DNA from 2 places in the Halopseudomonas oceani genome. Region 1 is predicted to be linked to the other one. Evidence: predicted binding sites of a transcription regulator. Region 1 holds the regulator's gene; the other holds the start of a gene.
What was found. Region 1 encodes sigma-54, which starts transcription at its own class of promoters, with help from an activator protein. Its sites were predicted from a motif close to ANTGGCATNNANNTTGCTNT; they were not measured.
Positions count from the first base shown of each region.

Region 2: the regulator sigma-54 is predicted to act here: its motif matches at 3,406-3,425, upstream of flhA (flagellar biosynthesis protein FlhA).

Region 1 is NZ_OY781932.1:1,356,661-1,362,401, reverse strand. It holds gene ACKPCU_RS06400 (KpsF/GutQ family sugar-phosphate isomerase) at 1-307, shown strand, start outside; gene ACKPCU_RS06395 (KdsC family phosphatase) at 316-837, shown strand; gene lptC (LPS export ABC transporter periplasmic protein LptC) at 834-1,409, shown strand; gene lptA (lipopolysaccharide transport periplasmic protein LptA) at 1,396-1,950, shown strand; gene lptB (LPS export ABC transporter ATP-binding protein) at 1,947-2,672, shown strand; gene ACKPCU_RS06375 (RNA polymerase factor sigma-54) at 2,766-4,265, shown strand; gene hpf (ribosome hibernation-promoting factor, HPF/YfiA family) at 4,392-4,700, shown strand; gene ptsN (PTS IIA-like nitrogen regulatory protein PtsN) at 4,722-5,180, shown strand; gene rapZ (RNase adapter RapZ) at 5,182-5,741, shown strand, end outside.
Region 2 is NZ_OY781932.1:3,280,153-3,285,893, reverse strand. It holds gene ACKPCU_RS15310 (EAL domain-containing protein) at 1-1,976, opposite strand, end outside; gene ACKPCU_RS15305 (tetratricopeptide repeat protein) at 1,995-3,182, opposite strand; gene flhA (flagellar biosynthesis protein FlhA) at 3,502-5,607, shown strand; gene flhF (flagellar biosynthesis protein FlhF) at 5,676-5,741, shown strand, end outside.

The DNA of each region.
Region 1 (5,741 bases):
ACTGCTGGAAATGACTCGCAAGGGACTGGGACTTACCGGTGTCATCGGCGCAGACGGCCAACTGGCCGGCATCTTTACCGACGGCGACCTGCGTCGCAGCCTGGACCACAATATCGACTTCCAGCAAGCCAGCATCAGCGACGTAATGACCCGTCACTGCAAAACGGCCCGTAGTGGTATGCTCGCGGCTGAAGCCCTGAAAATCATGGAAGACGCCCGCATCAACGGCCTGTTTGTGGTTGATGCCGAGGGTCGACCAGTGGGCGCCCTGAACATGCATGACCTGCTTCGCGCTGGAGTAGTGTGAGTTTGAACATGGAAAAACTGATCGACCGCGCAAAAGCCATTCGCCTCGCCATCTTCGATGTTGACGGCGTATTGACCGACGGCCGCCTGTACTTCATGCCCGACGGCACCGAATTCAAGTCCTTCAACACACTGGATGGCCACGGCATAAAGATGCTGATCGCGTCCGGGGTGGAAGTCGCCATTATCAGCGGCCGCAAATCACCACTGGTAGAACGTCGCGCAGCCAACCTTGGCATCAAGCACCTTATTCAAGGCCGCGAGGACAAGCTGACCGCGCTGGCAGAGCTGCGGGAAATCGTTCCCGTCGAAATGCAGGAAATCGCTTTCCTCGGCGACGACTTGCCCGACCTGCCGGTCATGCGCCGGGTTGGCCTGGGCATGGCCGTTGCCAGCGCAGATGGCTTCGTTCGCGAACATGCCCACGGCATCACCAGCGCAAGTGGCGGCGGCGGCGCAGCACGAGAGTTCTGCGAGCTGATCATGCGCGCGCAGGGAACCCTCGATCAGGCACAGGCAGCATACCTGTGAACCTCACGTTGCCGCGCTACCTAGTCGTTGGCCTGCTGCTGATTGCAGGAGCAGCACTGGCACTGGCAGTGGGCTACTGGAACATCAGCCCTGCCAGCTTCAAATCAGGCGCACCCCAACAACCTGTCGACCGGCCTGATTTCTATATCGACAATGCCCGCATCCAGATGCTCGACGAGCAGGGCAAGATCGCCTATCAACTGACTACCAGCCACGCCGTCCACCAGATCGACGACGGCAGTACGCACCTGGAAGACCCGGAGCTACTGTTCTATCGTGGCGGCGACCCGACGCCCTGGCTGCTCAAATCAAGACAAGGCGTGGTTACCCAGCGCGGTGACCGCGTTGATTTGACGACCGACGTCCTGCTCAAGCAGAACAGCGCCGATGCCCGTCAACTGACAACCTCGGCGCTGACGCTGTTTCCCGGTCGCGACTACGCCGAAACCGATCAACCAGTTAAAATCGAAGCCGCTCGCAGTGTGACCACTGCCGAGGGCATGAAACTCTTTCTCAACGACGGCCGCCTGACGCTGCTGTCCACCGTACGAGGCCAATATGAGGTGCGTTAAACCCCTCCTTGCCCTGACGCTGGCACTCTGCCCGCTGAGTCACGTTATGGCGCTGCCCAGCGACAGCAGTCAACCCATTCGCATTCAAGCCAACGGGGCGACGCTTGACGACAAGCGTAATACTGCCGTGTACACCGGCAACGTCGTTATCACCCAAGGCAGCCTGCGTTTGACCGGCTCGCGCGTGACCCTGACGACCAACGCAAACGGTGAGCTGAATACCATGGTGACTCAGGGCGGCCCGGCTACCTATCAGCAGACTCCGGAAGCCAACAAGCCTCCAGTCAAGGCACGTGCAGAGACGATCGAGTACCACGCCGACCGCGAGACCATCGTCCTGATCAAGAACGCGTTCCTTGAGCAGTCAGGCAACACCTTTCAGGGCGAGCATGTCAGCTATGACATCCAGCGCCAGGTGGTGGATGCCGGTCAGAGCAGCAGTGGCGCCAGCGGCAGCGAAGGCGGCGGGCGGATCGAGATCGTTATCCAGCCTCGCAGCCGTAGCGCCGAGACACCCAGCGAAGAGCCGGCAGCCCCATGACCACCCTGCAAGCGAGCCACCTGGCCAAGGCCTACAAGTCGCGCAAGGTCGTCCGCGATGTGTCCGTGTCAATCGACAGCGGCCAGGTCGTCGGCCTGCTCGGCCCCAACGGCGCCGGTAAAACCACCTGCTTCTACATGATCGTCGGTTTGGTCAAGGCTGACGAAGGCAAGGTGACTGTCAACGGCAAGGATGTCACCCGCCTGCCGATGCACGGCCGGGCCCGCGAAGGTATTGGCTACCTGCCACAGGAAGCATCGATTTTCCGCAAGTTGACCGTAGCGGAGAACATCATGGCGATTCTGGAAACTCGCAAGGATCTGAACCGTCAAGCCCGCGAAGGCAAACTTGAATCGCTACTGCGCGAGTTTCATATTCACCACCTCAGCGACAGCCGCGGCATGAGCCTGTCGGGTGGTGAAAGGCGACGCGCCGAGATCGCCCGCGCCCTGGCCACCGACCCCAGCTTCATTCTGCTGGACGAGCCCTTTGCCGGGGTAGATCCGATTTCGGTCAACGATATCAAACAGATCATCCAGCACCTGAAGGACAAGGGAATCGGTGTCCTGATCACCGACCACAATGTCCGAGAAACGCTGGATATCTGTGACAAGGCCTATATCGTCAACGACGGCCACATCATCGCCGAAGGCGACGCAGAGACCGTTCTGGCCGACCAGACAGTAAAAGATGTGTACCTCGGTCATGCCTTCCGGCTATAAAAGCACCCGCAACTCAGGCATGCTAGCGGGGAACGAGTCCGGTCCTCGTCCGGCACAGGGTCTGACCAAGCGCACAAGGTAATACGCGACACAATGAAACCATCGCTCGTCCTCAAGATGGGGCAGCAGCTGACGATGACACCGCAGCTGCAGCAAGCCATCAGACTGCTTCAGCTATCCAGCCTTGACCTCCAGCAGGAGGTGCAAGAGGCGCTGGAAGCCAATCCCATGCTGGAAATGGCAGACGACGGCGACGAAGACTACGGCAGCAGCAACGCGCAGGATAATGGCGATGATGACGCGCCAGCGGTCACCATGCCCGAACCGGTTTCCCTCGACTCCATTGAGCAACATGGCCAAGCCGACCAGGACACTAACTGGAACGAACAGATCCCCAACGAGTTGCCAGTCGACACCCAGTGGGAGGACGTCTATCAGACCTCGGCCAGCTCGCTGCCCAGCCAGGACGATGAAGACTGGGACTACACCTCACGCACCGGCACCGGCGAAACCCTGCAAAGCCATCTCGAGTGGCAGCTGAACCTGCTGCCGGTGTCCGAAACCGATTACCAGATCGCAACTGCCTTGATCGACGGTATCAATGCCGACGGCTATCTTGAAGAGTCGCTCGACGACATTCTGGCCTCCCTGCCCGCAGAGCTGGAAGTCGAGCTGGATGAAGTTGAGATGGTCTTGCACCGCATTCAGCAGTTCGAGCCGGTTGGCGTTGGCGCACGTGATCTACGCGAATGCCTGCTACTGCAGATTCGTCAGCTGCCTGAGAATACTCCGATGCTGGAGCAGGCAACCCGAGTAGTGCGCGATCATCTGGAGCTGCTCGGCAGTCGCGACTTTACCCAACTGATGCGCCGCAGCAAGCTGAAGGAAGACCAGCTGCGCGATGTGGTCGCCCTGATTCAGACCCTCAACCCCCGCCCGGGCTCGGAAATCGCGTCGGGCGAACCCGAGTACGTCATCCCGGACGTGATCGTCCGCCGTGACGCCAACCGCTGGCTGGTCGAGCTGAATCAGGAGGCCGTCCCCAAGGTTCGTGTCAACGGCCACTACGCATCAATGGTGCGGCGAGCCGATTCCAGCAACGACAACACCTACCTGCGCAATAATTTGCAAGAGGCGCGCTGGTTCATCAAGAGCCTGCAGAGCCGCAACGAAACATTGATGAAAGTGGCTACCCAGATCGTCGAGCACCAGCGCGGCTTCCTGGAACATGGCGAAGAAGCGATGAAGCCGCTGGTACTGCATGACATCGCCGAGGCGGTTGGCATGCACGAGTCGACCATTTCGCGGGTAACCACCCAGAAATACATGCACACACCGCGCGGCATCTTTGAGCTGAAGTACTTTTTCTCCAGCCATGTTGGCACCAGCGAAGGAGGTGAATTCTCCTCTACCGCTATCCGCGCGCTGATCAAAAAGCTGGTCGCAGCAGAAAACCCAAAGAAACCATTGAGCGACAGCAAGATCGCTGGTTTACTTGAAGAACAGGGCATCGAAGTAGCCCGGCGGACCATCGCAAAGTACCGCGAATCGCTCAACATCGCGCCATCGAGCGAACGCAAGCGACTGGTCTAGCACCTGCAGCGACAGCCCTCTGAAAGGGCCGTCCAACGCAGCAGATCCAGTTCAGGGATCAAGCAAGTGGCATTACCGGGTGACCGTGGGTCGCCCAGCAACAACAAGCCAATCAGGAGACGCCGTATGCAACTGAACATTAGCGGTCACCAACTCGATATCACCGACGCACTGCGCGACTACGTCACCGAAAAAATGTCCCGCCTGGAGCGGCATTTCGACAAGATCACCAACGTCCAGGTCACCCTGGAGGTGGAAAAACTTCGACAGAAGGCCGAAGCTACCCTGCATATTGCAGGTGGCGAAGTGGTCGCACTGGCAGAACACTCTGACATGTACGCCGCCATTGACCTGCTGACCGACAAGCTGGATCGCCAACTGATCAAGCACAAGGAAAAGCACATCGACCGTCAGCAAGGCGCGAACGACCGATAACCGGACCTTCACTGCATCAACATGCAAATAGACCACATCCTGACCCCTGAACGCACCTTCGCTGGCGTTCAGGGTGGATCCAAAAAACGTGTGCTGGAGCTGATCGGCAAGCTGGTTGCCCAGCACACCAACCTGGATCCAGACGCCATTTACGAAAACCTCATCGCTCGAGAACGCTTGGGCTCCACCGGTTTCGGTAATGGTATCGCCATTCCCCATTGTCGTCTGGAGGACTGCCATCAGGCCATCGGCGCCCTGCTGCAGCTGGACGGCAAGATCGATTTCGACGCACTCGATGGCCAACCGGTCGACCTGATCTTTGTTCTTCTGGTCCCGCAGGAAGCCACCGAACAACATCTACAGATTCTCAAGATGCTGGCCAGCAAACTCGACAACGCCGAGTTACGAGATGCGCTGCGCGCAGCACCCGACGCGGACAACCTGTACCGTGTCATGGTCGGCCCCGGCGACGGAGGCTGACATGCGTCTGATTGTCGTCAGCGGCCGGTCCGGTTCAGGCAAAAGCACCGCTCTGCACCTGCTCGAAGACAACGGCTTCTACTGTATCGACAATCTGCCTGCCGGCCTGCTGCCGGAACTGGCTCGCCAGGCCCGCGAAAACGCCTTCAGCCTGCCAGAAGTGGCGATCAGTATTGATGCCCGCAACCTGCCTAATGACCTGGCCCGCTTTCCCGAACTGCTGCGCGACGTCCGCAACGCCGGCGTACAGTGCGACGTGCTGTTTCTTGCCTCGCGCAACGACGTACTCATCAAGCGCTTCTCGGAGACCCGCCGCAAGCACCCGCTAACCGATGGCAATCTGTCACTCGGAGAAGCACTGGATCGCGAAGCGCTGCTGCTGCAACCGATCATCGACCTGGCAACCCTCAAGGTCGACACCAGTCACCTCAACCTTTATCAACTGCGCGACCACCTCAAACAACGCCTGCTCGGCACCAAGGGCAGCCAGCCGTCAGTGCTGATCCAGTCTTTCGGCTTCAAACGCGGCCTGCCCGTGGACGCAGACCTGGTATTTGACGT
Region 2 (5,741 bases), 1.9 Mb from region 1:
GCGCGGTCGATAAACTGGCGCACAGCGGCGTAGTTTTCGATCCCTTCGGATTCCAGAATTTCGAAGATGACACGCTCACCTATGACGTGGCTGTCGACGGTCGTGATGATGTAATCGGCCAGCTCGGGGTCAAGTAGGTCCTCGCAGGACAAATTGATGGAGAAGCTGTACGGCTGATCAGCGAAGCGCTCAATCGCACTGTCGATCATGCAGCGGGTAATTGCGCGGTACAGGCGTACTTTTTTCGCCAGATCGAGAAAGTGAATAGGGCTGACCGGTTCACCCTGCTCGTCGATCATCCGCACCAGGCATTCGTATTTTTCGATACGTTGGCTCGCGACATCCATGATCGGCTGGAAGAAGGCGACGATACGCTGCTCGTCCAGAGCTGCGCGCAGCCGGTTGGCGCCAATCAGATTCTGCTCGTAGCCCTCGCGAATGCCCTGGCTGGCGTCGTAGAACACAAAACTCTCATTATCGGTGCGCGCGAGCTCCAGTGCGATGTTGGCCGCCGGCAGCAGCTGCTCCCCGGTCAGGTCCCGGGCATCACGTTGATTGCAGCACGCGACGCCGACGCTGGCACTGAGCGGGATGTCCTGTTCCTGCCACTGAATGTTCAGGTTGCTGATGAAGTCCAGCAGTCGCGTCAGGGCTGGGGCCAGCTGCTCCTCGCTGTGATGGCCGGGCAACCAGATTGCCAGTTCGTCGGCCGGCATGCGGTAAAGGCGGCTGCCGCGCCAGTCTGCACGTTCATCCAGGTGCTGCTGCAAGGCCTCGGCCAGCGTCGCGATGACATGGTCACCACACTGGTGGCCATAGAAATCGTTGATCTCCTTGAAGGCATCCAGGTTTAATAGCAGCAGGCTGGCGGTGTGGGTCTTTTTCAGGTCGGCCAGCAACCGTTCGCGGTTTGGCAGATGGGTGAGGGTGTCGGTGTAAAGGTTGTGCAGCTGGCGTAAGGTGCCGGCGACCAGATACAGGATCAGCGCCGAAATAATCAGCATAATGGCGCCGGCAAGCAGCTGAATCCGGGTGCTGCTTTCGCGCATTGGGGTGAGCACCGCATCAATCTCTGACTGTGGGACGCCGATACCAAAGATCATGCCGGCCCGGGTCGGGGAGAAAAACAGGCTGTAATCCTGCTGGCCAACGTGATGCAGCAACTGCTGCATGGGGGAGGCCAGTTGCCGGGTGTTGATGACCGGCACCGGCGCTTCCTGCAGCCGCTGATGCAGTTGCAGCGCAGTGACACTGTCGATCAGTTGCTGGGCACGGTCGACGTCAGGGGCGTCGGACAGGCTGGACAGGTTGCGGTTCTCGTGGTCGAGCAGGAACGCAAAGGTGCTGGGGGTGACTTCGACTCGGCTTACGGTGCGAATGACGTCGTCTGCCAACCAGTCGGTCATCGCCAGACCAACCGGGCGGCCGGTCTGGTCGCGAATCAGTGTGGCATGGCTGATCACCACACTGTTGATGCTGCTTTTGTAGTAGGCAGCTGTCCATTGCTGGGCGGGGTCCCCAGGGCTGGGCAGGTCACGCAGACGCAGGAACCAGCCGCTGAGGCGTTGCTGCTCGTCTGCACTGAGCGGCTCGACCTGGACGCTCTGTCCCTGACGATAAGCGTAGCGGGCGGGGCGACCCCCTTCTACATACCATAGACTGCTGCCGTAACTGTCGGGCAGATCCTGCAGTGCGTTGCGCAGGGTGCTGGCCAGCGCTGCCGGCTCCGACGGTGTGCGTAGCAGCAGGCCGCCGGCGCGGGCAAGGCCGCGAGTGCTTTGCTCCATCAGGCGGTGATGGGCGTTGATACGGTCAAGGTTGGCGTAGAAGGTGTCGGTAATCTGGCGTTCGCGCAGCTTGCCCATGGCATTTTCGGCGAACTCCAGATTCAGGCTGGCGATCAGCCAGCTACCAACCAGAAACAGCCCGACCAGCAGGCTGAGTAGAACCATGATCGCGCGTTTGACTGGCAGCATCCTTGTTACCCGAGTGTGTTAGCGGCTATTGAGGCGCTGTTGCAGAGCGCTGCGCGCGCTGGTCAGCTGGTCATTGCTGAGTTGGCCTGACAGCTGTTCGACGTAGCGACGGCTGCGAGACTCCCCGTTCATCAGCGCAAGGCTGAGCCAGAAGTAGGCCTGCTCCAGGTCTTGCGGCCCACCGTCGCCTTGCAGGTAATCAAGTCCCAAACGGTACTGTCCTTCGGCGGAGTCACGCTCTGCGGCCTCGCTGAGCCACTGGCGAGCGGAGGCCGTGCCGGGATGGCTGCGCGCGAGCTGCAGCATGGCGGGCACGTGCTCTGACAGCGCAGCACGGCGCAGCTGACCTTCAGCCTTCTCCGGGCTGACAGCGGTCCCGGTTCCGTTCAGGTAGGCCAGGGCCAGTTGGTAGCGGGCCTCGGGTTGGCCACTGCTTGCTGCCTTTTGCAGCCAGGTGAAGGCTTCGATGTCGCTCTCGCTGCTGTTTTGCTGTTGCAGCAGATCGGCCAGCAGCAACTGGCCCGCGGTGTCGCCCTGATCGGCAGAAGCGCGCGCCCAGCGCAGCGCCATGCTGCTCTGTCCGGTGCTGCTGACAATGCTCGCCAGGTGATGCTGGGACTTGGCATCGCCCGCGGCAGCTGCCGCTTCACAGGCCGTAGCGGCCTGGCTGTAGTTGCGGATGGCGAACAGCAGATAGCAGTTTTCCTGCTGGCTGGTCGCTGCACTGCTGCTGCCGGAGCTGCTGGTGGTCGTGCTGGCGGCAGGCGCTTCGCTGGGTTGTGGTACCCGGGCGGCAAAGTCGCTCACCTGCTGAGGGCAGGAAAACTGATAGCCAGCACGTAGTCGTTGCAGGTTCTCGCGGGTGGGTTGCTCGGCCTGGTAGCGTTGGCCGATTGCCTTGCAGCGGGTGTCTCGTTCTTCCTGGACCAGTGGCACGTAGTCAGCGTAGTCCGCGTCGTTGGTGTGTTTGTTCAGGTAGCGGGTGAGCGGGTCAATATACTGCTGCGCAAACAGGGCCTCGACTTCCGCGTGACGTTGCTGGGCCGCCGGGTCGTCGGTCAGCCTGCTCGCGAGTTCAGCCAGGCGCTGGCTTTGGGTCTTGATCACGTCGCCCGACCGGCTGAGGAGGCTATCGGGTTGAGACAGGCTTTGGCATCCGGTGAGGGTGATGCTCAGTCCCAGTAACAGGGCGATGTACGCGCGCATGATACCTCTCGAGTTACGGCCGGCTGGGGCGGGATGGCTGGCCGTGGTGACAGTGTATGGCGAAGCTCAGTGTGGCGCTCACGCGCCTGCCGAGGCAGTAGTCTGGCCTTCCTTTGCCGCTATATCGCCAAGCAGTTTATCAGAAGGTTTGCCGGGACGAACCAGAACTCGACTGCGGGCGGGCAACCATTGGTAGATCCGCTCTGGCGTCGCTGGTTCTGAAACTGGAACGCTTCTTGCGTAGACCTCGATACAACGCAATCTGCGTCAAATATTTGATCTGGGGACCTTTTCATCGATGGCTGTTGATCGCGCGCAAATGATGGGCACTATGCGGACCAACCTGGCCGGTTTGCGCCACGGCAGTCTGGGGATCCCTATTTTGCTGTTGGTGATGCTCGGCATGATGATGCTGCCGATCCCGCCGTTCCTGCTCGACGTTCTGTTTACCTTCAACATTGCCCTGTCGCTTGTGGTATTGCTGGTTGGCGCCTACGCCTTGCGCCCGCTTGACTTCGCGGTGTTCCCGACAATTTTGCTGGTAGCGACATTACTGCGTCTGGCGCTGAACGTCGCCTCCACCCGTGTGGTGCTGCTGTATGGCCACGAGGGGGGGGATGCCGCCGGTAAGGTGATTCAGGCCTTCGGTGAGGTAGTTATCGGCGGTAACTATGTGGTCGGTCTGGTGGTGTTCGCGATCTTGATGATCATCAACTTCGTGGTCGTCACGAAGGGTGCCGGGCGTATCTCGGAAGTGAGCGCGCGCTTCACTCTGGATGCAATGCCCGGCAAGCAGATGGCGATTGATGCCGATCTCAACTCGGGCCTTATTGATCAGGAACAAGCCAAGGCACGTCGTCAGGAAGTCGCCCAGGAGGCCGAGTTTTACGGCTCCATGGACGGTGCCAGCAAGTTTGTTCGTGGTGATGCCGTCGCCGGTCTGCTGATTCTGTTCATTAACGTGATTGGCGGCCTTGCCATCGGTATGGCCCAGCACGGCCTGCCGTTCGCCGAGGCGGGTCGGATCTACGTACTGCTGACCATTGGTGACGGCCTGGTGGCGCAGATTCCGTCGCTGCTGCTCTCGACGGCTGCTGCGATCATGGTTACCCGTGTATCGACCTCCGAGGACATGGGCGCTCAGGTGCAGCGCCAAATGTTTGCCTCGCCCAAGGCGCTGGCGGTCGCGGCGGCGATCCTTGTCGTCATGGGCTTGATTCCCGGCATGCCCCATTTCTCGTTCCTGAGCCTCGGGGCATTGGCTGCTGGTGGTGCCTACTTCATTGCCAAACGTCAGCAGGTCAAGGCCGAGGAAAAGGTTGAGGCCGAGCGTCAGCAGGCGCAACTACCCGCGGTACAGTCGCCCGAGACCCGTGAGCTGGGTTGGGACGACGTTACTCCGGTGGATATGGTGGGGCTGGAGGTCGGCTATCGGCTGATTCCGCTGGTTGACCGCAATCAGGGTGGCCAACTGTTGGCGCGAATAAAGGGCGTGCGCAAGAAGCTGTCGCAGGACCTGGGTTTTCTGATGCCGTCGGTTCACATCCGCGACAACCTGGATCTGGCGCCCAATGCTTATCGCCTGACGCTCATGGGGGTGGGTGTTGCCGAAGCAGAGATCTACCCCGATCGTGAGTTGGCGATCAATCCGGGTCAAGTGTTTGGCGAAATCAAGGGCGTGCCCGGCAAGGATCCTGCGTTTGGTCTGGATGCGGTCTGGATCGAGCCGAGCCAGAAGGATCAGGCGCAGTCGCTCGGCTACACCGTGGTGGATGCCAGTACCGTGGTCGCCACGCACATCAACCAGATTCTCCACAAGCATGCCCATGAGCTGATCGGTCACGAAGAGGTGCAGCAGTTGATGCAGGTGCTCGCCAAGGCCTCGCCCAAGCTGGCGGAGGAGCTGGTACCGGGGCTGATTTCCCTGTCGAATCTGCTCAAGGTGCTGCAGGGATTGCTGCAGGAACAGGTGCCGGTCAGGGATATTCGGACCATCGCCGAGGCCATCGCCAACAACTCGAACAAGAGTCAAGATACCGGCGCACTGATTGGCGCAGTCCGGGTCGCGTTGTCGCGCTCAATCGTGCAAAGCATTGTGGGGCTTGACTCTCAGCTGCCTGTGATCACGCTGGAGCCAAGGTTGGAACAGATGTTGCTACAGAGTATGCAGAAGGCCGGTCAGGGCGCAGACGACGGTATGTTGCTGGAGCCTGGCATGGCTGAGAAGTTGCAGCGCTCGCTGTCCGATGCCGTACAGCGGCAGGAAGTGCAGGGCAAGCCGGCAGTGCTGCTGGTGGCGGGGCCGATTCGAATGATGATGGCCAAGTTTGTCCGCTACGCAGCCCCGGGCGCCCATGTACTGTCCTACCAGGAAATTCCGGACAGCAAGCAGGTCACCATCATTGCGACGGTTGGCCAGAACTGAACTGCAGCACTCTGAATGAATGACAGCAGCCGCCAGCGGGCGGTGCCAGAAAAGCGACGAGGTCAGCCATGAAAGTCAAACGTTTCTTTGCCGCAGACATGCGCCAGGCGATGAAGCTGGTTCGCGATGAGCTG